Regions from separate parts of the Streptomyces sp. CA-251247 genome, predicted to be linked through region 3. Evidence: riboswitches for the same ligand, from Rfam matches in the RefSeq annotation. Region 3 holds a riboswitch; each other region holds the start of a gene.
The links. A riboswitch is a leader RNA that binds a small molecule or an ion and turns the genes downstream of it on or off. The one in region 3 is predicted to bind cyclic di-AMP.
Positions count from the first base shown of each region.

Region 1: it holds a riboswitch for cyclic di-AMP, as region 3 does, so the genes downstream of both, ACQPWZ_RS31125 (M23 family metallopeptidase) here and ACQPWZ_RS14800 (transglycosylase family protein) in region 3, are expected to answer to the same signal.
Region 2: it holds a riboswitch for cyclic di-AMP, as region 3 does, so the genes downstream of both, ACQPWZ_RS27295 (M23 family metallopeptidase) here and ACQPWZ_RS14800 (transglycosylase family protein) in region 3, are expected to answer to the same signal.
Region 4: it holds a riboswitch for cyclic di-AMP, as region 3 does, so the genes downstream of both, ACQPWZ_RS02440 (transglycosylase SLT domain-containing protein) here and ACQPWZ_RS14800 (transglycosylase family protein) in region 3, are expected to answer to the same signal.

Region 1 covers NZ_CP191861.1:6,989,024-6,996,415, forward strand. The annotation lists gene ACQPWZ_RS31115 (tyrosine-protein phosphatase) at 1-274, opposite strand, end outside; gene ACQPWZ_RS31120 (alpha-galactosidase) at 456-2,549, shown strand; cyclic di-AMP (ydaO/yuaA leader) riboswitch at 2,865-3,019, shown strand; gene ACQPWZ_RS31125 (M23 family metallopeptidase) at 3,022-3,972, shown strand; gene ACQPWZ_RS31130 (SGNH/GDSL hydrolase family protein) at 4,134-4,925, shown strand; partial or broken gene ACQPWZ_RS31135 (STM4011 family radical SAM protein) at 4,945-5,088, opposite strand; partial or broken gene ACQPWZ_RS31140 (DUF6745 domain-containing protein) at 5,091-5,507, shown strand; gene ACQPWZ_RS31145 (carbohydrate kinase family protein) at 5,631-6,539, opposite strand; gene ACQPWZ_RS31150 (TetR/AcrR family transcriptional regulator) at 6,675-7,295, opposite strand.
Region 2 covers NZ_CP191861.1:6,143,187-6,150,578, reverse strand. The annotation lists gene ACQPWZ_RS27310 (GNAT family N-acetyltransferase) at 1-333, opposite strand, end outside; gene ACQPWZ_RS27305 (HPr family phosphocarrier protein) at 497-778, shown strand; gene ACQPWZ_RS27300 (GntR family transcriptional regulator) at 986-1,663, opposite strand; gene ACQPWZ_RS27295 (M23 family metallopeptidase) at 1,988-2,779, opposite strand; cyclic di-AMP (ydaO/yuaA leader) riboswitch at 2,793-2,964, opposite strand; gene ACQPWZ_RS27290 (M16 family metallopeptidase) at 3,232-4,599, opposite strand; gene ACQPWZ_RS27285 (M16 family metallopeptidase) at 4,626-5,978, opposite strand; gene ACQPWZ_RS27280 (DNA gyrase/topoisomerase IV subunit A) at 6,143-7,392, shown strand, end outside.
Region 3 covers NZ_CP191861.1:3,382,605-3,389,996, reverse strand. The annotation lists gene ACQPWZ_RS14815 (nucleoside triphosphate pyrophosphohydrolase) at 1-911, shown strand, start outside; gene ACQPWZ_RS14810 (cytochrome P450 family protein) at 908-2,143, shown strand; gene ACQPWZ_RS14805 (transglycosylase family protein) at 2,276-3,205, shown strand; cyclic di-AMP (ydaO/yuaA leader) riboswitch at 3,468-3,642, shown strand; gene ACQPWZ_RS14800 (transglycosylase family protein) at 3,647-4,309, shown strand; gene eno (phosphopyruvate hydratase) at 4,576-5,862, shown strand; gene ACQPWZ_RS14790 (FtsB family cell division protein) at 6,023-6,493, shown strand; gene ACQPWZ_RS14785 (DUF501 domain-containing protein) at 6,543-7,139, shown strand; gene ACQPWZ_RS14780 (exopolyphosphatase) at 7,136-7,392, shown strand, end outside.
Region 4 covers NZ_CP191861.1:567,549-574,940, reverse strand. The annotation lists gene lanKC (class III lanthionine synthetase LanKC) at 1-79, opposite strand, end outside; gene ACQPWZ_RS02450 (threonine synthase) at 360-1,475, shown strand; gene ACQPWZ_RS02445 (helix-turn-helix transcriptional regulator) at 1,472-2,119, shown strand; cyclic di-AMP (ydaO/yuaA leader) riboswitch at 2,605-2,760, shown strand; gene ACQPWZ_RS02440 (transglycosylase SLT domain-containing protein) at 2,763-3,578, shown strand; gene ACQPWZ_RS02435 (YkvA family protein) at 3,681-4,028, opposite strand; gene ACQPWZ_RS02430 (DUF6233 domain-containing protein) at 4,293-4,856, shown strand; gene ACQPWZ_RS02425 (hypothetical protein) at 5,020-5,676, shown strand; gene ACQPWZ_RS02420 (DUF1877 family protein) at 5,744-6,349, opposite strand; gene ACQPWZ_RS02415 (UDP-N-acetylmuramoyl-L-alanyl-D-glutamate--2,6-diaminopimelate ligase) at 6,385-7,392, opposite strand, start outside.

The DNA of each region.
Region 1 (7,392 bases), 3.6 Mb from region 3:
GCAGATTCAGATTGCGTACGCCGGGAAGCTCGACGTCAGGACCTTCCAGCCGCATGTCCGCCGCGTTGCGGAAGTCGAAGATCGTGTGCAGGCCGAGCGTGGTGAGGAACGAGGCGTCGGTCGCGGTCGCGTTGGCGAGATGGCCGCTGCGGAAGAGCTTTCCGTACCGCACCTGCCTGCCGTCCACGGTCGGCAGACCACCCACGTCCCGGAAGTTGCGCACACCGGCCAGTTCGGGCTCGGTCGACGGGACCTGCGGCAGCTGCTGCGTCACGTGAGCTCCTGAAGTCACTGCGGTCGGCGCCGGTCGCCGACGACGGCGTGTTTCGACGATACGACATGGGTTCGTCGGGCAATCATCTTGGCCCCGACCCCGCAGAGGCGTTGCACGAGCGGTGGTCCGCGTCGGATGATGTGCGGGCCTGTGCGGACCTGTGAGTATCTGAGGGGTCGGGATGATCGAGAGCGTTGGCAAGGGTCGTACGTGGGTTCTCTCCGGACCGACGAGCAGCTATGCACTGCACCTCACGGACAGCGACGAGCTGCTCCATCTCCACTGGGGGCCACGCATATCCGGTGCGGACGCCGAGGCGGTCGCGGACCGGGGGCTGCCGCTTTACTGGCCGTTCGAGTCCCCTCTCGACGGGCACGAGGAGTACCCCGTCGAGGGCGGCCCCCGGTTCGTCCGTCCCTCTCTCTCCGTCCGCACGCCCCAGGTGCGCGGCACCGAGTGGGCCTTCGCCGACGCCTCGGCGGACGGCGACGAGCTGCGGCTGCGTTTCACGGACGCCGTGCACGGGCTCGGGCTCACCCTCCACCACCGCATGCGCGACGACGCCGATGTGGTCGAGCGCTGGGTGACGGTCGCCCATGAAGGGGACGGGCCCGATCTGGAGCTGCTGCGGGCCGACGCGGCGGCCTGGACGCTGCCGCAGCGCGACGCCTGGCGGCTGAGTCAGCTGCACGGCCGGTGGGCCGCCGAGTCCCTGCTCGTACGGTCCCCGCTCACCTACGGCGAGAAGGTGCTCAGCAGCCGCCGCGGCCACACCGGCCATCAGCACCTCCCCTGGGTCGCGCTCGACGCGGACGGGGCGACCGAGGAACACGGCGAGGTCTACGGCTGCGCGCTCGCGTGGTCCGGGTCGTGGCGCATCAGCGTCCAGCAGCTGCCCGACGGCCTGGTGCAGATCACCGGCGGGGCCGGTTACGACGACTCCGGACTGCTGAAGCTCGCTCCGGGGGAGAGCTACACCTCACCCGTCTTCGCCGGCCTGTGGAGCGCCGAGGGGTTCGGCGGCGCCAGCCGTGCCTGGCACACGTGGCAGCGCGCGCGGGTGATCCCGGACGCCGCCGCCGACCGGCCCGTCCTCTACAACTCCTGGGAGGCCACCAACTTCGACATCTCCGAGGACCAGCAGCGCGCGCTCGCCCGGCGGGCGGCGGACATGGGCGTCGAGTTGTTCGTGGTCGACGACGCCTGGTTCGGGCAGCGGACGAGCGACCGCGCCGGCCTCGGCGACTGGACCCCCAACCCGGACCGCTTCCCGAACGGCCTGCGGCCGCTCGCGGACGAAGTGCACGAGCTCGGCATGCAGTTCGGCATCTGGGTCGAGCCGGAGATGGTCAACGCCGACAGCGATCTCTACCGGGCGCACCCCGACTGGGTGCAGCACCACCCCGGACGGACCAGGACCGAGCTCCGCAACCAGCTCGTCCTGAACCTCGCCCGCCAGGACGTGCAGGACTACCTGTGGGAGCAGTTGCACACGCTGCTCGGCAGCGCACCGATCGACTATGTGAAGTGGGACTTCAACCGCTGCTTCACGGACGCCGGCTGGCCCGGTGAGGACTATCCGCAGCGGCTGTGGGTGGAACACGTCGACGCCCTCTACGCGCTCCTGGAGCGGCTGCGTGCCGCACACCCCGGTGTCGCGTTCGAGTCCTGCTCCGGCGGCGGCGGCCGGATCGATCTGGGGATCCTCTCCCGCACCGACCAGGTGTGGACCTCGGACAACACCGATCCGCTGGACCGGCTCGCGATCCAGGACGGCTTCACCCAGATCCACCCCGCTCGGGTGATGGCCGCCTGGGTCACCGACAGCCCCAATGTCCAGCTCAACGGGCGATTCAGCAGCCTGCGCTTCCGCTTCGTGAGCGCGATGGCGGGTGTGCTCGGGGTGGGCGGCGACCTGACCGAGTGGACCGCGGAGGAGCTGGCCGAGGCGCGCGACTGGGTGGAGCTCTACAAGAAGATCCGGCCGGTCGTGCAGCACGGAGACCTGTACCGGCTGCGGGCACCGGAGGGCGGGCTCAGCGCCGTGCAGTACATACGCGGGGACGAGACCGTCGTCCTCGCCTGGCTCCAGGCGCAGCACTACGGCGAGCAGCCGCCGCGGCTGAGGCTGCGCGGCCTCGACCCGGCCGCCGCCTACGCATGCCCGGACACGGCGCAGGTGCACCGGGGATCGGTACTGCTGCACCACGGGCTGGAGACCGGGCTGAAGGGTGACATGGACGCCACGGTGATCAGGTTGCGACGAATTGGCTGATACCGCTCATCATTCTTTGCATATGGGTTTTCTGTCCGAATTGAACTGTTCGCCACAGCCTGCCCCGTCTGGAATGGAGATGGGAAAAGGCCCGTGAGCAGGATCTCATTCGTGACGGACCGTGGCTGATCCACCGGCCAGAAATGCGACGCCAGAAGGAAGTTGAGGCTCCTTCGTCCACGGAGTGTGACCGGAATTTCCCGTCCGATATACATGTGGCCCGTGATCGGAAAAAGAGGTGGCTTGTTCCCGTCCGTAATGCTCGCTTACGGTCACGGAAATCCGGACGGACCGCCTAATCCTGCCGCCGACCGGAATACCCACCCACCCACGTGTGGCAGGAGCGGGGGACCCAGGTAGTACGCCGTCCGGTGCTCCGGACGGCTTGGGGTGAAGTCACGCAGCCATGTGACCGGGCAGCTCCAGCCCGAACCCGACAGCTCACCTCGCCGGCGCCGGAGAGGAATGCGCCATGCCCGGAAAGGGTAAGCACCGCCGTCCCAAGTCCCGTTCCATCTCCCGCGGTTTCGTCGCCGCGGGTACCGGTGGCGCAGCCATCGCCCTCCCGCTGATGGGTGCGGCAGGCGCCCACGCCGCGGACAAGGCCGCTCCCGCCGCGGCCCCGGCCGTCGCTCCGCAGAAGGCGGCCGCCGCACCGGCCGCTTCCACCGCGCAGAAGCCGGCCGCCCCCACGTCGTACCGCGTCGTCGCCGGTGACTATCTGTCCAAGATCGCCGCCGAGCACGACGTCCGTGGCGGCTGGCAGAAGCTGTACGCGGACAACCGTGCCGCCGTGGGCGACGACCCCGCGCTGATCCACCCGGGCCTCAAGCTCACCATCGGCGCCAAGGCTCAGGAGCGGCCGGCCGAGAAGCCGGCGCAGAAGGCGGCCCCCGCGAAGCCGAAGGCCTCGGACAACGAGGACCGCGCCTCCCGCAGCGAGTCCCGCGCGAGCGACACGGCCGCGAAGGCCTCGACGAGCTACTCGGCCGAGTCCGCCCCGCAGGAGAGCGCCTCCGGCTACTCCGCGCCGCTCGACTCCGCCGCCGTCACGACCCCGTACCGCGCCTCCGGCGCCATGTGGTCCAGCGGCTACCACACCGGTATCGACTTCTCCGCGTCCACCGGCACCACGGTCAAGTCCGTGGGCCCGGGCAGTGTCGTCTCCGCCGGGTGGAGCGGTGCGTACGGCAACGAGGTCGTCATCCAGCACACCGACGGCACCTACTCCCAGTACGCCCACCTCTCGTCACTGACCGTCTCCGCGGGTCAGAACGTGAGCGGTGGACAGCAGATCGGCCTCTCCGGCTCCACGGGCAACTCCAGCGGCCCGCACCTGCACTTCGAAATCCGCACCGGCCCGGGCTACGGCTCGGACATGGACCCGGTGTCGTACCTGCGCCAGCACGGCGTTTCTCTCTGACGCACCCAAAACGCCCGAATCCCCTCGTGCCGCCCATTCCGGCACGGGGGGATTCGGCGTATTCCGCGCTTGTCGAAACTTGACCGGTGGCAAAGATCACGCACCGTCAACCCCTCCTTACGGTCGCGTAGGTCACACGCGTAAGGACAGGATGAGTTCTTGTGTCAGACGATTCGAGAACAGACGAAAAAGGCGCAATCGGGTCGTACGCGGCGATCGGTGACAGCTTCACCGAAGGCGTCGGAGACCCGGGACCGGACGGGGCGTTCGTCGGCTGGGCGGACCGTTTCGCGGTCCTGCTCGACGACCGGATGCCCGAACACACCTTTCGCTACGCCAACCTCGCCGTGCGCGGCCGGCTGCTCGACCAGATCGTCGCGGAGCAGGTGGCGCGGGCGGTGGAACTCGCCCCGGACCTGGTGACGTTCTGCGCCGGCGGCAACGACATCATCCGCCCGGGCAGCGACCCCGACGACGTGGCCGAACGTTTCGAGCGGGCCGTCGCCGATCTCACCGGCGCGGTCGGGACGGTGATGGTGACCACCGGCTTCGACACCCGCGGTGTGCCGGTGCTGCGCCATCTGCGCGGCAAGATCGCCACGTACACGGCCCATGTCCGGGCCATCGCCGACCGCTACGACTGTCCCGTGCTGGACCTCTGGTCGCTCAAGTCGGTCCAGGACAGGCGGGCGTGGGACTCGGACCGCCTGCACCTGTCGCCCGAGGGTCACACCAGGGTCGCCCTGCGCGCCGCCCAGGTCCTCGGACTCGACGTACCCGCCGACCCGGACCAGGAGTGGCCGGTCCTGCCGCCGCGCGCTCCCTATGAAGTGCGCCGGGACAACGTCCAGTGGGCACGCGAGCACCTGGTGCCGTGGATCGGCCGCAGGCTGCGCGGCGAGAGCTCGGGCGACCACGTCGAGGCGAAGCGGCCGGACCTGCTGCCGCTGTGAGGCGGGCGGCGGGGAACCGCTACCGGCCGGCCTGCCGTGCCGGGATCCGCTCCAGTACCCCGCCGGCGAACACGTCGTACAACGGCAACGACTCCAGGTGGACATAGCCGATGTGGCAGTCGCAGACGGCCAGCGGACAGGTACGGGGGCGCAGCGCCTGCCGGAGGCGAAGGACCCGCGCTCGCCTTCTCCGACGGATTCGCTCTCCATGCATGGCGGGGCATGCCCGTGCCCGCCGCGTTCCTTCAGGAACTCTCCTCGCTCACACCCCAGCGCATACGCACCGAGGAGAACGCGGAACTGCGCCGGGTGATGCTCGAGTACTACGGCTACGACCGCTACCTCGCCGAGTCGGGCGCCCAGCCGGTCCACACCGACGAGTCCGGCACGCTGTGGCGGATCGCGTTGACCGACGACGAGGACGTGGTGATGGTCGAGGTGCTCAACTCCACCCCGGAGCCGGACGGCACGCACCGTACCTACTGGCTGCGGGTGCCGCCCACGACCAGGACCGCGAGGGAGGGCGTGGCCTGGACCTTCGGCCTCGCGGAGCAGGCGTACGAACCATTGCTGCAGACCTGAGCCGGTCAGATCCTGGGCAGGTCGACCCTGAGCCGGTCGGACCGGCCCCGGCCCGACCGGCTTGGGACCCGAACTGCTGCCGATCGACGTGTTCGGCCCCCGACCGGCCCCGGCCCGGCCTGCTCAGACCTGCGCCGCGCGGATCTGCTCCTGGCCGATCAGTGCGGTGCTGCCTTCGCCCGTACAGGCGTGGGCGCCGGCGAGCGCTCCCAGCCGGGCGCACTCCTCCAGGTCGCGTCCGCCCAGCCTTCCGTAGAGGAAGCCGCTGACGTAGGCGTCTCCGGCACCGTTGGAGTCGACCACGCGGCCGGGCGGGGCGACGGCGGGCACCGGTCGCGGCGTACTGCTCCCGTCGCGGGTGAGGAGATAGGAGCCGCCGGCCCCGGCTGTCGCGACCACGGCCTGCGCGTGGCCGTCGCGCAGGATCTCTCGCATCACGGACGCGATGCGCTCACCGGCACCCGCGGCGCTGAGAAAGACGAGATCCGCACGCAGGGCGAACTCCCGCTGGTGGTCCGCGAGTCCGTCCCAGTCGTGCAGATCGGTGGAGACGGGCACACCGAGTTCCTCGATGTCGTCGAAGAGGAAGCGTGCGAAGTTCACGATCGACAGATGGACATGGCGGGCCCGCCGCAGATGAGGGAGGTAGGCATCGCGCGGCATCCGCAGATCGGCGGGGTCGCGGCCGTCGTAGAACGACATGCGGTGGCCGGACGGATCGACCAGGTTGACCGCCCGGCGGGTTCCGGCGGGCGATATCAGTGCCTCGAAGGCGACATCACCGGCGGCCAGCCGTTCCCGGACCTGGCGGCCCGGCCAGTCGTCGCCTATGTAGTCGAGGAGGGTGACGTTCAGCCCCAGGGCCCGGCAGCCCAGGGCCACGTTTCCGCCTGTGTGGCCGGGCCATTCGAGGATGGGGCCGACACCGAGCGAGTCGGAGAGCGGTACGGGCAGCGTGTCGACACGGACGACCGTGTCCACACCGGTGCCACCGATGACGAGTACGTCGGGGGGTGTATCGGAGGAAGGCACATCGGGGGAGGAAGAGGAAAGGGGGGCAGTATGTTCCGTCTGGCGCTGCGACAGGTGCGACACAGTTGCCCAGTATGGCTGTTGGGACTTCTGTGGTGCAGGCGTTGACCGGTCAGCGGGCGGGGTCTTGTCCGGTCAGCGGGTGGCGGCGGCGAGTTCCGCGCGGTCCAGGCCGAGTTCACGGGCGAGCGCCTCGTCGGTCCACTCCAGCATCGCCGCCCGGGACAGCGAACCGGAGTACGAGGTCATCTGGACGGCGAGACCGTCCAGGAACGCGGTCAGCCGCCACGCCGCCGCCGCAGGATCGTCGCAGGGGAACTCGCCCTCGGCCGCGCCCTGCGCGATGACCTCGGTCAGAGCGGCCTTCCACTGCTGGTCGAGGTCACGGGCGACCTCGCGGAGCGCGGGCTCGCGCAGCGACGCCGCCCAGCTCTCGATCCACAGCCGCCAGCCCTTGGCGGTGCCGGTGGGCGCGTACCAGCGGACGGCCGATCGCAGTCGGCGCACCGCGGTCGTGCGGCGGCCCAGCAGCTTGCGCAGATGGGCCAGGTCGCCGTCGGCGGCATGGGTGAACGCCGCCGCGACGAGCTTCTCCTTGGTCGAGAAGTGGTACAGAACCAGCGCGTTGCTCACCCCGAGGGACGCGGCCACATCGGCGATGCGTACGGCTGCGACACCGCGCTCCTCGATCTGCGCGACGGCAGCACCGAGAAGCTCCTCACGTCGCTCCGCCACGCTCAACCGGACTCTTGCCACGTTCTCACCCTACACAGCCGATCTTGGTGGGAGCCATGGATGTGCGTCCGGCCCGGCCGCCGACGGTGACCGGCCGGGGCCTCACCGTCGGCGCCGT
Region 2 (7,392 bases), 2.8 Mb from region 3:
GGCCTCGTCCGCCGGCGCGCTCGCCGGGCGTCCCGTGGGATCGATCCGGTCGAAGCGGACGGTCGCGATGAACTCGCCGCCGACCGTGACCGCGAGACCCACCCGGTCCACGTAGTCGTGATGGGTGAACCGGTGGACGTCCTTGGCGGACAGCCGGGGGTAGGGCGCGAAGAAGCGGTAGTACTTCGACTCGTCCGAGACCTGTTCGTAGAAGCTGACCAGGCGATCCGCGTCCTCGGCGGTGATCGGCCTGATGCGCGCGGTGCCTCCGTCGCGCAGCACCACGTCTGCTTCCCAGTGAGCGGGGTAGGCGTGGTCCGGCTGGGTCTGCATGGCAGAAAGCGTACGGCGCGATCACCGGTCGCGGAGGGTGTTGGGGCGCGGCAGTCTGAGGATGGCCCGCAGACGTCCGCGGTCGGACCCGGGGCCGGTGCCGACCCGCGACCGCACATGAGAGACTGGTCTAGACAACCGCTAAGACTTGAAGGGCAACACCATGGCTGAGCGCCGCGTCAACGTCGGCTGGGCCGAGGGCCTTCACGCCCGCCCCGCTTCCATCTTCGTCCGTGCCGCCACGGCTTCCGGCGTCCCCGTGACGATCGCCAAGGCCGACGGCAACCCGGTCAACGCCGCGTCGATGCTCGCCGTGCTCGGCCTGGGCGCCCAGGGTGGCGAGGAGATCGTGCTGGCCTCCGAAGCGGACGGCGCCGACGCCGCCCTGGACCGGCTCGCCAAGCTGGTGGCCGAGGGCCTCGACGAGCTTCCCGAGACCGTCTGACCACCCGACGGTCCTGCGGCAAGGAGCCGCGGCATCCCGAATACGGGAGGCCGCGGCTCTTGCATTTCGCCGCCCGACTCTCGGCGATTTCCCGGGCGTCCTGGCCATATGGACGACATTGCCCTGCCATTCCGATCCTGTGAAAGGAATTCGGGCAGCCGGAAAGAAGCCCTGCAAACAACTCCCTCTTTGTATACGGCGCGACTGTTAATTGCGGACGCTCGCGGTGTTTACGGGATGTTGCGAAGTCCTCACGTGTTCCGTGATCCGCAGCCGGTGCGCGGCAGCCGCCCGCTCGGTGTGCAGGGCGGTCAGCGCCCGGGCCCGTTCGGCGTCGCCCCGCGCGACGGCATCCACGATCGCGCCGTGCTCGGCCCACGACTCGACGGGCGCGGCCGGCTGCTCCACGACGTACATCCAGGCGATCTTGTGCCGCAGCTGGGTGAGCAGAGCGATCAGGCCCGGGCTGCCGGAAGCCTGGGCGAGCGTCTCGTGGAACCAGCCGCCGAGCGAGCGCAGATCCTCACCCTGACCACGGCGGGCGCGCTCCTGGCCCAGCCTCACCAGGCCGCGCAGCACCTTGAGATGGGCCTCGGTGCGCCGCTGGGCCGCCCGGGCAGCGCCCAGCGGCTCCAGCAGCATCCGCACCTCCAGCAGGTCGGCCGCCTCCCGCTCGGTCGGCTCCGCCACACACGCGCCCGCGTGACGCCGGGTGGTGACGAAGCCCTCCGACTCCAGGGTCCGCAGGGCCTCGCGCACCGGGACGCGGGAGACACCGTAACGGCGGGCCAGCTGCTCCTCGGTGAGTCTGCTGCCGCGCCGGAACACACCGGAGACGATGTCGTCGCGGATCGCCGTGCATACCGAGTGCGCGGGAATGCGCATGACCGAACCTCCGCTTTAATCCGCGCGAAACGCAGCCGATTGACGACCGTTCGGTGACTCTATTGCAGCGGTCCACATTTTCCGATGCCCGGCGGGCATTCATGGATATCTTTTGGCCAGTTACCGGCGTACACCGCGCGGCATACCCACACCGGCATACCCACACCGGCACACATACATCGGCGCACACGGAAGGCCCCGGCGGTGGGCCGGGGCCTTGGGTGCGGTACGCGGACGTCGGGCGCGCGGCGCCTCTCGGCCGCCCAAGCCGTTTTCAGACGGTCGAGCCGTTCAGACGGTCGAGCGATCAGGCGGTCACGCGGCTCAGATGGTGACGCCGTGCGAGCGCAGGTACGCGACCGGGTCGATGTCCGATCCGTACTCGGCGCCGCTGCGGGCCTCGAAGTGCAGGTGCGGTCCGGTGGTGTTGCCGGTCGAGCCGGCGAGGCCGATCTGCCGGCCCGGGGTGACGGTCTCGCCGACCGACACGTTCAGCGACGAGAGGTGGCCGTACTGGGTGTACGAGCCGTCCTTCATCTTGATCACCACGTTGTTGCCGTAGGCGCCGCCCCAGCCGGCCTCGACGACGGTGCCCGCGCCGACCGCGTGCACCGGGGTGCCGGTGGCGGCGTGGAAGTCGATGCCGGTGTGGCTGCCGGAGGACCAGACGGCTCCCCCGGCCTGGTAGCCGGTGGAGACGTACGAGCCGGAGACGGGTGACACGAAGGCGTTCAGGCGCTTGCGCTCGGCCTCGCGGGCGGCACGCTCCCGGGCCTCGCGGGCCTCCTTGGCGCGGGCCTCGGCCTTGCGCTTGGCCTCGGCGGCGGCCTTGGCGCGGGCGACGGCCTCTTCGGCCTCCTGCTCCTGGGCCGCGGCCTGGTCGGCTATCTCGGTGGCGAGCGAGTCGGCGGCGACGGCCGTGCTCAGGCCGGTGCTCTCGAGAGTGACGGTGCCGGACTCGGGAGCGGCGGCTCCGGTCTCGGCGGCCAGCGACGGAGAGGCGAGGGTTCCGATGACGCCGGTGGTGGCCAGGGCCGCGACGCCGGCGATGCTCGCGCTTTTGCGCGCCATACGGCTCGGGGCACGGTGCTTCCCGGTGGGACGGGCGAACGCCATGAAGTGGCTGGTCCTTTCCTTCCTTCTCGCCTACCGGGTTAGCTGACGGGTTCGGAGCAGGAAGGTCTCCTACGGGCGCCTCCGCCGCAGCACAGCCGCGAAGGCATCCGATTCACCCCAGGGACTTCGTGTGGGTCCCCGGCTCCCCAGGCTCGCGCCTGACGGGGACTCGGCGATGGCTGTCCGTGCCGCGGATGCGGCGGTACTGGCGAACAGCCGGACCGACGCTAAGCGTGGCTACTTTCAATCACCAAACAGACAGCCCTGTTTGTAGCGCATGCCACAGGGCAGAGGGGAAGCCCCGCAGCAAATCGGGCAAACAGCGGAACCCCGGCATCGGGTGATGCCGGGGTTCCCTGGCCGCGCCCACCGCTCCACCGGACCGCGGAGACTGCTCCACCGGGAGGCAGAGGCAGCTCCGCCGAGAGGCAGGGGCGGGCCGACGGCCTCAATCAGCCGGTGACAACCGTCACTTCGCCGATACCGAGCGCCTTGACCGGCTCCTCGATCGCGGACGCGTCACCCACGAGCACCGTGACGAGACGGTCCTGGGGGAAAGCGCTGACGGCCGCGGCCGTCGCCTCCACCGTGCCCGTCTCGGCCAGCCGCACATACAGCTGCGCCTGGTAGTCGTCGGGCAGATGCTGCTCCACCTGGTCGACGAGCGTGCTCGCGACGGACGCGGCCGTCTCGTACTTCAGCGGGGCGACACCCACCAGGTTCTGTACGGCCACATCGCGCTCGGCGTCGGTGAGGCCCTCGGCCGCCAGCGTGCGCAGCACCTTCCACAGATCGTCCAGCGCCGGGCCGGTGTTGGGCGTGTCCACCGACCCGCTGATGGCGAGCATCGAGGCACCCGTGCCGTCGGGCGCCGAACGCAGGACCTGGCCGAAGGCCCGTACGCCGTAGGTGTAGCCCTTCTCCTCGCGCAGCACGCGGTCGAGACGCGAGGTGAGCGTGCCGCCGAGGCAGTACGCACCGAGCACCTGGGCGGGCCAGACGCGGTCGTGGCGGTCCGGGCCGACGCGGCCGATGAGCAGCTGCGTCTGTACGGCTCCGGGCCGGTCCACGATGATCACGCGGCCCGTGTCGTCGGCGGTGATCGCCGGGACGGGCCGGGACTCCGCGGTGTCGCCCGTCCAGTCGCCGAGGGTCTCGGCGAGCACGGCGTCGAGGTCGACCCCGGTGAGATCGCCGACGATCACCGCGGTCGCGGTCGCGGGCCGGACGTGGGCGTCGTAGAACGCCCGGACGCCCGCGGCGTCGATCCGGGCCACCGTCTCCTCGGAGCCCTGACGCGGGCGCGACATCCGCAGCGAGGCCGGGAAGAGCTGCTTGGACAGCTCCTTGGCGGCGCGGCGGGCCGGGTTGGCCATCTCGTGCGGGATCTCGTCCAGCCGGTTGCGCACCAGCCGCTCGACCTCGCTGTCGTCGAAGGCGGGCGCGCGCAGCGCCTCGGCGAGCAGCCCGAGCGCCTTGAGCAGCCGGGACACCGGCACCTCCAGCGAGACCCGGACTCCGGCGTGGTCGGCGTGCGCGTCGAGGGTGGCCCCGCAGCGCTCCAGCTCGGCGGCGAACTCCTCGGCGGAGTGTTTGTCGGTGCCCTCGGACAGGGCGCGCGCCATGATCGTGGCGACGCCGTCGAGGCCCTCCGGCTCGGCGTCGAGCGGGGCGTCGAGAGAGATCTCGACGGCCACGACCTGCTGGCCGGGGCGGTGGCAGCGCAGCACGGTCAGACCGTTGTCCAGGGTGCCGCGATCAGGCGCGGGGAAGGCCCACGGCTTGGCGGTACCCGCCTGCGGCTGCGGGTGGAACGTCATGGCGGTCAACGGCACGGCGGCGTCGCTCACTGGTCCGCCCCTTCTTCCGAGTTGCTCTGGTCGTCCTGGTCGTCCTGGTCGGCGGAGACCGGTTCGTACACCAGCACCGCCCTGTTGTCGGGGCGCAGCCGGGCCTGGGCGACCGCCTGCACCTCCTCGGCGGTGATGTCCAGCACGCGGTTGACGGCCGTCAGCGCGAGCTGCGGGTCGCCGAACAGCACGGCGTAACGGGCCAGTTCGTCGGCGCGGCCGGCGACGGTGCTGAGCCGGTCCAGCCATTCGCGCTCCAGCTGCGCCTGCGCGCGCTCCATCTCCTCAGGCGTCGGACCCTCGGCGGCGAACCGCGCGAGCTCGTCGTCGACGGCGGACTCGATCTGCGGGACCTCGACGCCGGCGGACGTCTTCACGTCCAGCCAGCCGAGCGAGGGGGCACCGGACAGACGCAGCAGGCCGAACCCGGCGGCGACGGCCGTACGGTCCCGCCGCACCAGACGGTTGTGCAGCCGGGAGGACTCGCCGCCGCCGAGGACGGTGAGCGCCAGGTCGGCGGCGTCGGCCTCGCGGGTGCCGTCGTGCGGGAGCCGGTAGGCGGCCATCAGCGCACGCGACGGGACCTCCTCCCGGATCTCCTCGCGCAGCTGCTCACCGATGATCTCCGGCAGGGAGCCGTCGCGCGGCGGCTGCTTGCCGTCGTGGGAGGGGATGGAGCCGAAGTACTTCTCGATCCAGGCGAGCGTGTGCTCCGGGTCGATGTCGCCGACGACCGACAGCACCGCGTTGTTCGGCGCGTAGTACGTACGGAAGAAGGCGCGGGCGTCCTCGAGGGTCGCGGCGTCGAGGTCGGCCATCGAGCCGATCGGGGTGTGGTGGTACGGGTGGCCCTCGGGGTAGGCGAGGGCGGTCAGCTTCTCGAACGCCGTGCCGTACGGCACATTGTCGTAGCGCTGACGGCGCTCGTTCTTGACGACATCGCGCTGGTTCTCCATGGACTCGTCGTCGAGGGCGGCGAGCAGGGAGCCCATGCGGTCGGCCTCCAGCCAGAGCGCCAGCTCCAACTGGTGGGTGGGCATCGTCTCGAAATAGTTGGTGCGCTCGAAGCTGGTGGTGCCGTTCAGCGAGCCGCCGGCGCCCTGCACGAGCTCGAAGTGACCGTTCCCCTTCACCTGGCCCGAGCCCTGGAACATCAGGTGCTCGAAGAGGTGAGCAAGCCCTGTACGGCCCTTGACCTCGTGGCGCGAGCCCACGTCGTACCAGAGGCAGACCGCGGCGACCGGGGTCAGGTGGTCCTCGGAGAGCACCACGCGCAAGCCGTTGGCCAGCCGATGCTCAGTCGCTGTCAGGCCGCCGGAGCCGGCCTGCGCTGTGGCCGTGTGACCCATGGGCATGTACGTCCCTTCGATCGCGATATGGAGAGTGCTGCCACTGTATGCAAGCGGGCTGACACCTGGCGAAGTTCCCGGGTCGTGGTCTGCGTTGTCAGTGGGACGGTCCACAATGGTCCGCGTCAGATCCAGATCCGGTACGTGAAGGAGCAGCAGCCGCGATGGCCCGCCGCAGCACGAAGACCCCTCCGCCCGACGACTTCGAGGAGCGGATCCTCGACATCGACGTCGTCGACGAGATGCAGGGCTCCTTCCTCGAGTACGCGTACTCCGTGATCTACTCGCGCGCCCTGCCCGACGCCCGCGACGGCATGAAGCCGGTGCACCGCCGCATCGTCTACCAGATGAACGAGATGGGCCTGCGGCCCGACCGCGGATACGTCAAGTGTGCACGTGTCGTCGGCGAGGTGATGGGCAAGCTCCACCCCCATGGCGACGCCTCGATCTACGACGCCCTGGTGCGGATGGCGCAGCCCTTCTCCATGCGGGTGCCCCTGGTCGACGGGCACGGAAACTTCGGTTCGCTCGGCAATGACGACCCGCCCGCGGCGATGCGTTACACCGAGTGCCGGATGGCCGACGCGACGTCGCTGATGACGGAGTCGATCGACGAGGACACCGTCGATTTCTCGCCGAACTACGACGGCCAGGAGCGGGAACCGGTCGCTCTTCCGGCAGCCTTCCCGAACCTTCTGGTCAACGGCGCGTCCGGGATCGCGGTCGGCATGGCGACGAACATGCCGCCGCACAACCTGGGCGAGGTCATCGCCGCGGCCCGCCATCTGATCAAGCACCCGGGCGCGGACCTCGAGACCCTCATGCGGTACGTCCCGGGGCCGGACCTGCCGACCGGCGGGCGGATCGTGGGCCTCACGGGCATCAAGGACGCGTACGAGTCCGGCCGCGGCACCTTCAAGATCCGTGCCACGGTCACGATCGAGGACGTCACGCCGCGCCGCAAGGGCCTCGTCGTCACCGAACTGCCCTTCACGGTGGGCCCGGAGAAGGTGATCGCGAAGATCAAGGACCTCGTCGCCGCGAAGAAGCTCCAGGGCATCGCGGACGTCAAGGACCTCACCGACCGTGCGCACGGCCTGCGCCTGGTCATCGAGATCAAGAACGGGTTCGTTCCCGAGGCCGTCCTGGAGCAGCTCTACAAGCTGACGCCGATGGAGGAGTCCTTCGGCATCAACAACGTGGCGCTGGTGGACGGCCAGCCGCTGACGCTGGGGCTTAAGGAGCTGCTGGAGGTCTACCTCGACCACCGCTTCGAGGTCGTGCGCCGGCGCAGCGAGTTCCGCCGCACCAAGCGCCGCGACCGGCTTCACCTGGTCGAGGGCCTGCTCGTCGCCCTGATCGACATCGACGAGGTCATCCGGCTCATCCGGTCCAGCGAGAACTCCGCGGAGGC
Region 3 (7,392 bases):
CCGGACTGCTGTCCTGGCCCGCCTGGCAGACGCTGCAGGCGGCCGACCGGGTGCTGTGCGCCGATGCCTCGCACCCGCAGCTGCCCTACCTCCGCGAGGCCGGTGTCGCCGTGGAGATCGCCGCGCCGAGCGCCGAGGAGCTCCTCGCCGCCTGCGAGGGCGGCGCCACCGTCGTGGTCGTGCCCGCCGGTGAGGGGGACCAGGCGCTGACCGACGGGCTCGCCCGGCTCGCCGGCTCGGGCCGGGTGCAGATGCCGGACCTGGAGCTGCTGCCCGGCTCGTACGACCTCCCGGGCGCGCGGCTGCTCGATCTGGTGCAGGTCATGGACCGCATCCGTATCGAGTGCCCGTGGTCGTCGCAGCAGACCCACCGCGGTCTCGCGAAGTACGGGATCGAGGAGGCGTACGAACTCGTCGAGGCGATCGAGGAGGGGGACCGGGACGAGCTGCGCGAGGAGCTCGGGGACGTCCTGCTCCAGGTGATCTTCCATGCGCGCATCGCGCAGGAGGGCAGCGAGGAGGACGGCGCCGAGCCGTTCTCGATCGACGACGTCGCCGGCACGATCGTCGAGAAGCTGATCCACCGGCATCCGCATGTCTTCGGCGACGAGAAGGCCGAGACCCCGGAGGACGTGAAGGAGCACTGGCTCCGCACGAAGGCGATCGAGAAGCAGCGCGACTCGGTGACCGACGGCGTACCGCTCGGCCAGCCGGGCCTGGCGCTCGCGGCCAAGCTGGCGTCCCGGGTGCGGACGGCGGGGCTCGACGTACCGCTCCCGTCCGGCGACGGAATCGGCTACGAGCTGCTGGCCGCGGCCGTCCGTGCCGAGGCGGCCGGGGTCGACCCGGAGGCCGCGCTGCGTGCCGCCGCCCGCGTCTACCGGGACGAGATCAAGGCCGTCGAGCGGTGACCGACCGGCCCGAGCTGTTCACCTGGGAGTTCGCCACCGACCCCTATCCCGCGTACGCCTGGCTGCGCGAGCACGCGCCCGTGCACCGCACCCGGCTGCCCAGCGGGGTGGAGGCGTGGCTCGTGACCCGGTACGCCGATGCCAAGCAGGCTCTCGCCGACCAGCGGCTGTCGAAGAATCCCGCGCACCACGACGAGCCCGCGCACGCGAAGGGGAAGACGGGGATTCCCGGCGAGCGCAAGGCCGAGCTGATGACGCATCTGCTCAATATCGACCCGCCCGACCACACCCGGCTGCGGCGGCTCGTCTCCAAGGCGTTCACCCCGCGGCGCGTCGCCGAATTCGCGCCGCGTGTTCAACAGTTGACCGATCAGCTCATCGACGGCTTCGTGGAAAAGGGGGAGGCGGACCTCATCCACGAGTTCGCCTTTCCGCTCCCCATCTACGCCATCTGCGATCTGCTCGGTGTCCCGCCGGAGGACCAGGACGACTTCCGGGACTGGGCGGGCATGATGATCCGTCACGGGGGCGGTCCGCGCGGAGGTGTCGCGCGGTCGGTGAAGAAGATGCGGGGGTATCTCGCCGAGCTGATCCACCGCAAGCGCGAGGATCCCGGCGACGATCTGATCTCCGGGCTGATCCGGGCGAGCGACCACGGCGAGCACCTCACCGAGAACGAGGCCGCCGCGATGGCCTTCATCCTGCTGTTCGCCGGTTTCGAGACAACGGTGAACCTCATCGGGAACGGTGTGTACGCGCTGCTGCGCCACCCGGAGCAGCGCGAGCGGCTGCAGGCCTCCCTCGCCGCCGGCGAGAGCGCGCTGCTGGAGACGGGCGTGGAGGAACTCCTGCGCTACGACGGCCCCGTGGAGCTCGCCACCTGGCGCTTCGCCACGGAGTCCCTCGTCATCGGCGGCCAGGAGATCGCGGCGGGCGACCCGGTGCTCGTGGTGCTCGCGGCCGCCGACCGGGACCCGGAGCGGTTCACGGACCCCGATGCGCTCGACCTCTCCCGGCGCGACAACCAGCACCTCGGTTACGGGCACGGCATCCACTACTGCCTCGGCGCACCGCTGGCCCGGTTGGAGGGCCAGACCGCGATCGCCACGCTGCTCCGGAGAATGCCGGACTTGCGGCTTGCGGGCGATCCGGCCGATTTGCGCTGGCGTGGGGGTCTCATTATGCGTGGATTGCGAAGTCTGCCCGTTGAGTTCACACCTGGGCACAGCTGACGATCCGTCAAGACTGTGACTTTCACGTGATCTCCGCTGCATCGACTTGTGACACACGATCGAATCCGGCTACTTTCACGGTCGTCTCAGAAGACATCAGTTGTTATCTGTAGTCACTCGAAGGGCACCCGCATGCTTTCCGGCCAAGGTCGTCACCGTCGTCCCCGTCAGGCTCCGGCCATCGTTGTCGCGGCAGGGGTGACGGGATCGGCCATCGCGATCCCCCTTCTCGGTGCGGGTTCGGCCTCCGCCGCCGACGCCGCCACCTGGGACCGCGTCGCGGCCTGCGAGAGCGGCGGCCAGTGGAGTGCCGACATGGACAACGGCTACTACGGCGGTCTGCAGTTCGCCCAGGAGACGTGGGAGGACTTCGGTGGCACGGACTACGCGGACCGGGCCGACCTCGCCAGCCGCTCCCAGCAGATAGCCGTCGCCGAGAAGGTCCTGGAGGCCCAGGGCCCCGAGGCGTGGGCGACCTGCGCGGGCATCGCCGGGCTGACGCAGGACGGCACCGGCACCGGTGTCGACCCGGGAGCCTCCCCCTCCGGGGAGCAGAGCGCGCCGGCGACGTCCGACAACCCCCTCGCCTCGCTGGCGCCCTCGAAGTCCGCCTCGCCCTCCGAGACGGCCGAGCCCGCGCCGGCCCCGACGCAGGGCATCGGCAACAGCGGGACCGGTGACAGCGGCAGCGCCACCGGCAAGCACCGCGGCGAACCCGCCGCCGAGCCGACGGAGCCGGAGTCGACCGGGGCGACCGGAACGACCGGGCCGGGCAATACGGACAATGAGCGCGAAGCGGGGCGCCATGCCTCGCGCGATGACGATGCGGCACGCGACGGCGAGGGTGCGGCCGATGAGGCCGGCAAGCCGGCCGAGACGAACGGCGCGGACGCCACGCCCGGTTCGTACACCGTCCGCCCGGGCGACTCCCTGTCGGCCATCGCGGCCGCGCAGAAGCTGCCGGGAGGCTGGAGTTCCCTCTACAAGGCGAACGCGGAGACCGTCGGTGACGACCCCGACCTGATCCTGCCTGGCCAGAGCCTGGAGCTCGACCCGAAGTAGGGGCAGTACAGGCGCCTTTGTCCAAATCGTGCAACTGAGACAAGGGTCTCTTTGCCGCAACTCGCCCATCTTGCCCGGCGGAACGGGGCATTCCGCCCTCGACCTGCAGAAACGCACGGTTCCGGAGGGGCGGGATGGGCGTTTTCTCCCCGATGTTCGTCTTTGAACATCGGGGAGCTCTGTGTTTACGGTCTGAACCGCTCGCCATCGCGGGCACCGCTGACCGTCACGCCGAATCCTGCCGTCGGTCGGGGGAGTAGTCGACGCGTATGCGCCGTAGGCAGGAGCGGGGGAACCAAGGTAAGCGCCGGCCCCGGCAGTTGAAGATGAACTGCGGGTACCGGCTTGGGGTGGAGCCGTGCGCACGACTGCGCGGCCGGGCAACTCACTTGGCCCGAACCCGACAGCTCACCTCGTAGGCGTCGGTGAGAGAGATGTTCCATGCTGTTTTCCGGCAAGGCCAAGCACCGTCGCCCGTCCAAGGCCACCCGTATCGCCACGCTCGCCGGCATCACCGGTGCGGCTGTCGCCGCCCCGCTGCTCGGCGCCACCACCGCCTCCGCCGCGACCACGTCCGAGTGGGACCAGGTCGCGCAGTGCGAGGCCGGCGGCAACTGGTCGATCAACACGGGTAACGGGTACTACGGCGGCCTGCAGTTCTCCGCCTCCACCTGGGCCGCCTACGGCGGTACCCAGTTCGCCTCGACCGCCGACCAGGCCTCGAAGGCGCAGCAGATCCAGATAGCCGAGAAGGTCCTCGCGGGCCAGGGCAAGGGTGCATGGCCGAACTGCGGCGTGAACCTGTCCAACGCCGCCAACGACGCCGGCTCCGCGCAGGAGGCCCAGCCGCAGCAGCGTGCCGAGGCCCCGACCACCCGCTCCGAGCGCGCCGAGGCCCCCGCCCCGGCGAAGTCCTCGAAGCCGGCCGCCAAGTCCTTCAAGAAGGGCGACGGCGAGTACAAGGTCAAGGCCGGTGACACGCTCAGCAAGATCGCCAAGGCCGAGAAGGTCAAGGGCGGCTGGGAGAAGCTGTTCGAGCTGAACAAGGGCGTCGTCACCGACGCCGACGTGATCCACCCGGGCCAGCAGCTCCACCTGAGCTGACCCACCCGGGCCGGCGCACCTGCGCCGGCCCGCACCCCCGGGACACAGACCACCCCGGTCCGGAGCGCATCCCCCGTACGCGCCGGGCCGGGGTTCTCTCTGTTACCCATGGGTAGATTGGGGGCGTTTTGTCCCCAGCACCCGCTGTTCATGCCCTTTTTCGTCCCAGGAGGCGGGCATCGGGCGGCTGATGCCCCGCCGCCGGTTAGGCTCGTGCCGCAAGGCCAATGAGACCCTGCACTCCAAGCGTCACATCCCAGAAGGAGATGCTCGTGCCGTCCATCGACGTCGTCGTAGCCCGGGAAATCCTGGACTCCCGAGGCAACCCCACGGTCGAGGTCGAGGTTGGCCTCGACGACGGCAGCACGGGTCGTGCTGCAGTTCCGTCCGGCGCATCCACCGGTGCGTTCGAGGCTCTCGAGCTCCGCGACGGTGACCAGAACCGCTACCAGGGCAAGGGTGTCGAGAAGGCCGTCCTCGCCGTCATCGAGCAGATCGGCCCCGAGCTCGTCGGCTATGACGCCACCGAGCAGCGCCTGATCGACCAGGCGATGTTCGACCTGGACGCCACCCCGGACAAGTCCTCGCTCGGCGCCAACGCCATCCTCGGCGTCTCCCTCGCCGTGGCCCACGCCGCCTCCGAGGCCTCCGACCTGCCGCTCTTCCGCTACCTGGGCGGCCCGAACGCGCACCTGCTGCCCGTTCCGATGATGAACATCCTGAACGGCGGCTCGCACGCCGACTCCAATGTGGACATCCAGGAGTTCATGATCGCCCCGATCGGCGCGGAGTCCTTCTCCGAGGCCCTGCGCTGGGGCGCCGAGGTCTACCACACCCTGAAGAAGGTGCTGAAGACCAAGGGCCTGTCCACCGGTCTCGGTGACGAGGGCGGCTTCGCGCCGAACCTCGACTCCAACCGCGCCGCCCTGGACCTGATCCTCGAGGCCATCAAGGAAGCCGGCTACGCCCCCGGCAAGGACATCGCGCTCGCGCTCGACGTCGCCGCGTCCGAGTTCTACAAGGACGGCGCGTACGAGTTCGAGGGCAAGTCCCGCTCGGCCGCCGAGATGACCGAGTACTACGAGGAGCTCGTCGCCTCCTACCCGCTGGTCTCCATCGAGGACCCGCTGTTCGAGGACGACTGGGCCGGCTGGAAGGTCCTGCACGACAAGCTGGGCAGCAAGGTCCAGATCGTCGGCGACGACCTGTTCGTCACCAACCCCGAGCGCCTCGCCCGCGGTATCGAGGAGGGCTCCGCCAACGCCCTGCTGGTCAAGGTCAACCAGATCGGTTCGCTGACCGAGACCCTGGACGCCGTCGAGCTGGCCCAGCGCAACGGTTTCAAGTGCATGATGTCCCACCGCTCCGGTGAGACCGAGGACGTCACCATCGCCGACCTCGCCGTCGCCACCAACTGCGGCCAGATCAAGACCGGCGCCCCGGCCCGCTCCGAGCGCGTCGCCAAGTACAACCAGCTGCTGCGCATCGAGGAGATCCTCGACGACGCCGCGGTGTACGCCGGCCGCAGCGCCTTCCCCCGCTTCAAGGGCTAGGTCGTGTCCAGGTCCTAGCGGCTAGCAAGTCGTCCACACGTCCCCGGCCGCGGTCCCGTACCGTGTCCGGGGACGTGCGCACGTAGGGTCTGTCGTTGTGGATCAGGCCGGGGCACACGAGCCCGGCACCAACGACAGGCCCTAGCAGGGGAGGCAGGACATGGCCGCGAAGGACCGCGATCGGTTCTCCACCGCGACCAGGCTGCGGCTGCTCGGTGAGCAGACCGCGGCTCGTGTCTACCGCTCCCAGACCCGGCGGCAGGCCCGTCGCTCCCGGCTCACCGGCCGTGCGGCGTTCCTCGCCCTGATCGTCTGTTCCCTCGTCGTCGCCCTCGCCTATCCGATGCGGCAGTACGTCTCCCAGCGTTCCGACATGGCCGAGCAGAGGCGTCGGATGGCCGAGGCGGAGCAGCAGGTCGAGGAGCTGCGCGACGAGAAGGCGCGCCTCCAGGACGACATGTACGTCAAGCGGCTGGCCCGCGAGCATCTGCACTACGTGATGCCGGGCGAGACCGGCTACACCATGATCGACCCCGAAGTCGCGGAGAAGCGCCGTACGGAGGAGGGGGCGGCCGACCGTCCCTGGTACTCCAACGTCTGGGACGGCGTCGACACCGCCGACCGCCGGTAGACGGCACCGCACGCCAGTAGAACCGTAGAACCGTAGAGCCAAGGCAGGCATGGAAACCCCTCCTCCCCACACCGATCCGACCGAGCCCACCGACGCGGACATCGCCGCGTTCAAGGAGCAGCTCGGGCGTCCGCCGCGCGGACTGCGCGCCATCGCGCACCGCTGTCCCTGCGGGCAGCCCGATGTCGTCGAGACGGCGCCCCGGCTTCCGGACGGCACCCCGTTCCCGACGCTGTACTACCTGACCTGCCCGCGGGCGGCGTCGGCGATCGGCACGCTGGAGGCGAACGGCGTGATGAAGGAGATGACCGAGCGCCTCGCCACGGATCCGGAGCTGGCGGCGGCCTACCGGGCGGCCCACGAGGACTACATCGCGCGCCGTGACGCCATCGAGGTCCTGGCGAACTTCCCGAGCGCGGGCGGTATGCCGGACCGGGTGAAGTGCCTGCACGTCCTGGTGGGCCACTCGCTGGCGGCGGGCCCGGGGGTCAACCCGCTGGGCGACGAGGCGATCGCGATGCTGCCGGAGTGGTGGCGCAAGGGCCCGTGCGTCTCCGCGGGGATCGTGGACGAGCCGGGCGCGGCGGCCGCGGGCACGGCGGCGGACACCGCAGCGGGCGCCGGCGACGACGGCGGCCCGGCATGACGAGGGTCGCCGCCGTCGACTGCGGCACGAACTCGATCCGGCTGCTCGTCGCCGACGCGGACCCCGCCACCGGCGAACTCGTCGACCTCGACCGCCGGATGACCATCGTCCGTCTCGGTCAGGGCGTCGACCGCACCGGCCGTCTTGCCCCCGAGGCGCTGGAGCGCACCTTCGCGGCCTGCCGCGAGTACGCGGACGTCATCAAGGAGCACGGTGCGCAGAAGGTGCGCTTCGTCGCCACCTCCGCCTCCCG
Region 4 (7,392 bases), 2.8 Mb from region 3:
CGTCGGTGAGCGACAGCCGGTGCGGCGCGTCGTAGAAGTGCCGGTCTGCGTCGCAGAAGACGGCGTACCCCTTGTTCACGCGAACTCCCTCGGTCGATGACGGGACCGACGCTGTCACGCGGTGGAGAGGCTCCGACAGTCACGGCTGTCACCTTCGACCTGTGCAGAACGCACAGGTAACAACCGCTCTGCCGGTCACCGGGATGTTTTACGTTTCGTCCATCTCTGGATAAAGTGTCCATCACCATGTGGCAGGACCGGCGGGAGGAGACCTGGTGGAAGACCGGCGCGAACCTGAGGACCCGCACGGCGGCGAAGCGCGAGACGGACGCGAAGACCGGTCCGGGCACGCTCCGCACCTGGTCGACGAGCGTTCCGGCAGGACGTACGCGCTGGACGCCCGCCGCTGGCGCGGTGACGACGGCGCGCCGTTGAGCGTCTCACCGCTGCCGGGTCTCACTCCGGCCGACATCGACAGCGGTACGCGTTCCCTCTGGCGCTACCGCGCTGCGCTGCCGTCGGCCGTCGGCCGTCCGGTCACCCTGGGGGAGGGCAGCACCCCGTTGCTCGACAGGGAGTGGGACGGTGCACGCGTCGGCTTCAAACTGGAGTGGTTCAACCCCACCGGCAGTTTCAAGGACCGTGGCAGCAGCGTCATGATCTCGGCGCTGGCAGCGACCGGGGTGCGCGAGGTGATCGAGGACAGCTCGGGCAACGGTGGCTCGTCGGTCGCCGCCTACTGTGCCGCGGCCGGTGTCGGAGCCACGATCCTCGTGCCGGAGGGGACCTCACCGGCGAAGATGCTGCAGACCCGGGCATTCGGCGCCACCATCGAGCCCGTCCCCGGTGGGCGGGACGCCACCGCCGCCGAGGCCCTGCGCCGCTCGGCCCGCACGTGCTACGCCGGGCACAACTGGAACCCCTTCTTCCTCCAGGGCACCAAGACCCTTGCCTACGAGCTGTGGGAAGACCTCGGCTTCGCCGCCCCGGACGCGGTGGTCACCGTGGCAGGAGCGGGCAGCCTCGTGCTCGGTCTCGATCGGGGATTCTCCGAGCTGATGACAGCAGGTCAGATCACCAGGCGGCCACGGCTGTTGGTGGCGCAGCCCGCCGCGTGCGCTCCGATCCACGCCGCGTTCCACGGCGCCCCGGCACCCTCGTTCGGCCCGACGATCGCCGAGGGCACCGCCATCCGTACCCCTGTCCGGCTGCCCGAGGTGGTGGCCGCCGTCCGCCGGTCCGGCGGAGACATGGCGGCGATTCCCGAGGCGGCCATCGCCGGCGGCGTCCGCCGACTCGCCGCCACCGGGTTGTATGCCGAGCCCACCAGTGCGACCGCCGCCGCGGCCATTGACGTCTTCCGCGAGCGGGGCGCCATCCGCGAAGGGGAAACGACGGTGGTGGTGCTGACCGGTTCCGGGCTCAAGGCGGCGACCGCGATGGGGAATCTGTTCCCGGAAGGCACCGTCGCGTGAGCGCCGCGTCCGAGGGGCACGAGCGCGCGGAGGACGAACTGCTCCTGCGCGAGGGGGAGAAGATTGTCGTCGCACTGGGGCGGATGTTCCCGGGGCTCTGCGAGGTCGTCCTGCACGACCTGCGCGATCCGGACCATGCCGTCCGGGCGATCGAGAACAACCTCTCCGGCCGCACCGTGGGCGACCCGGCGACCGAACTCGGCCTCGCCCGGATCGCGGATCCCGACTACCCGAGCGTTCTTCAGAATTACCCCAATCGCTTTCCCGACGGCCGTCCCGCGAAGAGCACCTCCATCGGTCTGAAGAACAGCCGGGGCGACTATGTGGCGGCCATCTGCCTCAATCTGGATGTCTCCCTCTTCGCCACGGCGGCCCGGAGTCTCGCCGGACTCGTGCGAACCGAGGAGCCCGATGTATCGCTGGAGGAAACACTCCGGGCCCGCAGCAGCGGCGAACTGCGCGCGGCTGTCGAGGAGTTCTCCGCCGCGCGGGGGCAGACCCCGCGGAGCCTCGATGCCGCATCCCGGCGTGAATTGGTGCGTTCACTCAAGGAGCGCGGCTTTCTTCAGGTGAAGCATTCGGTGCAGGCACTCACGGACCTCCTGGGCGTCTCCCGGGCGACGGTCTACAACTACCTTCGCTAGATCGTCCCGAGGGCCGGTGACGACGCGGGACCACCCGCAGACCGTCCAGATGATGCGTAGACACCGCTTGAGGGCCCAAAGCGGTCATATCGTCATCCTTTCAGGAGGGAAACGGGCATTCCGGGCATGTGGCATGTCCGAAAAGTCATTGCATGGGTAATTATTCGCCATGCGGCACAATGTCTGAATTGGGGGAACCGGGGGCGATTTACTTTCTTTCGTGCGCCCTCGCGGACCGCCCGGCTTCGCAATTGGTTGCAGTGAAATGGGTCACTCCGCGGGGAAATCGCGATCAATGCCCGTCGGCCCAGATCCGTTCTGCGTAAAGAAAGTTGAACCTCCCGCCCGATGCGGCCCGGCGTTATTTACCCCCATTGGATCATCCCGGGGGTTTACGTCGTGAATTCAGGGCTTGTTCCGTCCCGCCCGACTCGCTTAACGTCACCGTCAATCCGGGTGGAACGCCGAATCCTGCCGCCACCCGTAAACCACGACCACTCACCCATGGCAGGAGCGGGGGAACCAGGTAAGCCGCCGATCCGCAATCCGGAACGGCTCGGGGTCAAGTCGCATTCAACCGCGGCCGGACATCTCCAGTCCGCACCCGACAGCTCACCTCGCAGGCGACGGAGAGGAATGCGTCATGCCTGCAAAGGGTAAGCACCGCCGTCCCAAGACCAGTTCCCTGACCCGGGGCATTGTCGCCGCGGGTACGGGCGGGGCCGCTCTGGTCCTCCCGGTGATCGGGGCGACCACCGCCGGCGCCGCCCCGGCGACGACGCACCCGTCCCTGGGTCACCAGGCCGTGGCCCCCGCCGCGCCGGCTCCCGCGAAGAAGGCCCCCACGACCTACTCGGTCGCTGCCGGTGATTCCCTGTCCTCGATCGCGGACCAGCTCGCCGTGAGCGGCGGCTGGAAGAAGCTCTACCAGGACAACCGCAGGGCCATCGGCGCGGACCCGGCGCTCATCCACCCCGGCCTGAAGCTCTCCGTCGGCAAGAAGGCCACGGGGGTCACCCCCGCCCCGGCCAGGACCTCCACCGAGCGGGCCGACCGCTCCGAGCGGACATCGACGCCGGCCGTCGAGACCGTCGCGAAGGCCGCACCGGCCGCGAAGGCCGCACCGGTCAAGAGCTACACCAACGACCTGGACGGCTGGATCAAGGAGTCGCTGGACGTCATGGCCCAGCACGGCATCCCCGGCACGTACGAGGGCATCCACCGCAACATCATGCGCGAGTCCTCGGGCAACCCGCTGGCCATCAACAACTGGGACTCCAACGCCGCGGCCGGAACCCCGTCCAAGGGTCTGCTCCAGGTCATCCAGCCGACGTTCCTGGCCTACCACGTGCCCGGCACGGCGATGGACAGCTACGACCCCGTCGCCAACATCACCGCCGCGTGCAACTACGCCGCGGACCGGTACGGCTCGATCGACAACGTGAACGGTCCCTACTGAGCCGCTGCCCACTGAGCCAGGGCCTGACACAGCACGGCCCAACAGCGCCGAGGCGCCGGTCCCACCTGACGGGGGACCGGCGCCTCGGCGCTTTCGCGAACCTCAGAGTTTCTCGAGGGGATTCGCCAGGGGTTTCTCGAGTGACCGCCGGCGTCGGGCGGAGCCCCGCACGGGCCCCCTCGCCGCGGTCGCCGCGGAGTGCAGGGCCCGCAGTGCCAGCAGGAGCACTCCTATGTCGTCGAGATAGACCGGGTCGGGAAGCAGGTCGACCGGGCTGACGGCGTAGACGAGCGAGCCCCAGAAGAGCGCCTTGTCCTTGAGCGGCACCCCGGCCTCGCGCAGTACGGCGCGCGCCTTCACCACCCTGACCGCGAGCACCACGGTCACCACCAGCATGGCCAGAACCGCAGTCGCTGCGACGATCAGAGTGACCGTCAGTTCGGTACTCATCGTGCGGTCTCCTCGGAGTGGAGGTCGGTCCGTCTCTCCCCGTGTTCCCTCCACAGAGGTGTCCAAGGGCATACGGAGCCAGTTGTCCCTCGAACCGGTGACCCCCACCTCTCAGGAGCCTTGATCTCCTGCGCGACCTCAGTCTCAGGTCCCCGATACCACGACCCCACCCCATCGGGTTCGCCGACCGACGTCGGCGGTCCGTCAGAAACCGAAGGTCACCGCGACGGCAGCACATCATGGGTGCGGACGTACGGTGGGGGGATGAACGCAGACCCGCTGCCGCCGATCGTGGTGGTTCTCCCGGACGGACAGGAGGTCCGCGGTCTGGTGCACTCCCGGCTCCAGACCTCACGCGGATGGATGTACCAGGTCGGTGTGCCCATGTGGCAGACGACGGCCGAGGAGTGGGTGGAACCGGCCGAGTTGGTGCTGTGGGTGCCCGCCGAATACGTCCGGCCGATGCAGGGTGTCCCGTACGAGGACATCCCCACCCAGCAGGTGGAACCTGTGCCCGCACCCGCACCCGCAACTGCCGCTGCGGTTGCGCCCGCTGCCGCGGCACCCGCACCCGAGCCGGACGATGTGCTCGTCCCCGCGGCAACCCCCGCCGTGGAGGCGGGTGAGTCGCGACGGGCCTGGCGCATCGAGCGGTTGCCGCGGGAGCGCGGCCGCCCCGGCTGGAACGTGGTGCACGTGCACGACTGCGAGGACGCGGACGACGGCGATGTACTCGACCTCGACCAGACCCTGATGGTGCTCCGGCGCCCGGGCACCAGGGCGTGCGCGAAATGCGGCGCCGCCGAAACACTCACCCCGTTGCAGTGAGACCGGCACAGTGACCGAGGCGCGTCGAAACTGCCCGAAGTCTTCGAACATCATGTCTCGTTGTGAGTGTGAGCAGCGTCGATACCTGCCCGGACGTTCAGTGGAGCGTTGTTTGTAGGTAGCATCCCGCACCACAACTGGTATGCGAGGAAAGTGAGCTGTCATGCCGGAGCACAACCCCAACCACCTCCAGTCCCACTACGCCCAGCAGGTTGCCGCCGACCTGGAGAGCAACGCCTCCGAGCAGGAGCGCATCAGGTCCGAGGCGGCAGCGTTGCAGGCACAGTTGGAGACATTGCAGAAGGACCACGAACTGCTGGTGAGCATGCAGGCCGCCCTGGGCGGCACACCGGCGAAGAGCACCAAGGCGACCAAGGACGCCAAGCCGGCGAAGACCGCCACGGCCGCCAAGGGCGCGACCGTCCCGAAGGCGCGCCGTGCGAGCGGATCCGCAACCACCGCCGCCGCAACCACCGCCAAGGGCAAGAGCAAGGCCGCCAAGAAGCCGGCTGCGACCACCACAGCGCCCAAGACCACCACCGCGCCCAAGGCCACCTCCACGCCCCTGCGGGAGCTCGCGGTCGGCATCCTGGGACGGCGCCAGGAGCCCTGGTCCGCGGCCGAGGTCACCCAGGAGCTGGCACGGCTCCACCCCGACCGCCCGCTGACCGTGCAGTTGGTGCGCAACGCCCTCGAAGCGTCCGTCGCCAAGAACCAGAGCGAGCGCTCCAAGCAGCAGAACTCGGTGTACTACACGGCTGTCGACAAGAAGGCCGCCGCGGACGAGCCGGCGGTTGCGGCGAGCACGCCGGACGCCTGACACCGGCTGCGCGACACCCCTCGGACACTCCCCGGGCGGGTCCGAAGGACACACCCCCTCCCGGGGGTCAGGAGACTTCCTTGATGACGGCGTTTCCCGCGGCCGCGGCTCGCGCGTAGAAGCCACGCACGATGTCCACGCCGGCGGCCAGGGAACCGTCCTCGACGACGCTCTCCGTCCGAAGGGTGCCGTCAGGCTGCCGGATGTCCGTGCTGAACGAGTAGAAGGTGGCCTTCTCCAGGAGATCGCCACGACAGGCGATCAGCGTCGGGGCATCGAGGCCCCGAAGGAAGGAGTGGACGGCTCTCACCTGGTCCGGCATGAGCAACAACGGGTTGTAGAGCCGCCCTTGGTTGCCTCCACGCTCCGCGAGGACGAGTCCGCCCATCACCACGTCACGGGCGGGCGCCGGTGCCGAGGTGAGCAGCTCACCGTCCTCGTCGAAGCTCTCGGCGCCGGTGAGCAGTACATGGAGGGCGTCCCAGTTGCGGCGGACCTCGCTGGTCTCCTCGATCACCCTCGGGTAGGCCGTCCCGTCCTCGTCGTCCTCGAACACGACGTCGTTCCAGGCGAGCCGCAGCCTCTCCCGTCCGGCCGACGGGCCCTCCGGGTGCTCCAGGAGCTCTTCGATCTGCGCTGCGTCGTGCCGTGTGAGCGTCAGCCATAGGGACATCCCGCCACCCTACGGAGTGCGGCCCGCCCGCACGATCACCGGCCGTCGGTGTTCTGTGCGGCGGCGAGCTCGCGCACCGTTGCCATGTCGCTGAACGGCACCAACTGCTCGCCGACGATCTGGTACGGCTCGCTGCCCTTGCCCGCGACGAGAACGATGTCGTGCGGTCCGGCGGCGGCGAGAGCGATGTCGATGGCCTGACGGCGGTCCGCGCATCGTTTGAACCGGCCGTCCGCGGCCAGCAGACCGGGAGTGATCTGGTCGAGGATGGCCTCGGGATCCTCGTTGCGCGGGTTGTCGGAGGTGAGGACGACCAGATCGGAGAGTTCCCCGGCGATCTCGCCCATCTGTGCGCGCTTGGTGGTGTCCCTGTCGCCGCCGCAGCCGAAGACGGTGATGACGTCTCCTTCGGCGAACTCCCGGATGGCGGTGAGGACTTTCTCGAGCGAGTCGGGGGAGTGTGCGTAGTCCACGATCACGGCGGTGCCGGACGGGGTCTGGTACCGCTCGAAGCGGCCGGGGACCGGTGGCATCAGGCCGAGCGCGGCGATGAGCCCTGGCAGGTCGTGCCCCAACAGGTGGCAGGCCGCGACGGTGGCCAGTGCGTTCGACACCGAGAACCGACCCGGTACCGGAACGGCCGCCGGGTAGTGGCGTCCGGCGTGATGCAGGGTGAAGCGTGTGCCGAACGCGTCCATGCTGAGATCGCTCGCCCGGTAATCGGCCTCGCTGTCGATGGCGTAGGTCGTCACCGCATCCGGCATCATCGCGCTGATGCCCGCGCCCACCGGGTCGCCCGCGTTCACCACGGCGCGCCGGCACAGCCCCTGGAACAGGCGCAGTTTGGCGTCCCGGTAGTTCTCCATCGTGCCGTGGTCGTCCAGGTGGTCCTGGGTGAGGTTGGTGAAGATGCCGACGTCGATGAAGGCGTTGTCGACGCGGTGGTTCAGCAGGCCCATCGAGGTGGCCTCCAGGACGACCGTGCTCACCGAGCGGTCGCGCATATGGCCCAGCAGGTACTGGAAGTCGGGGGACTCCGGGGT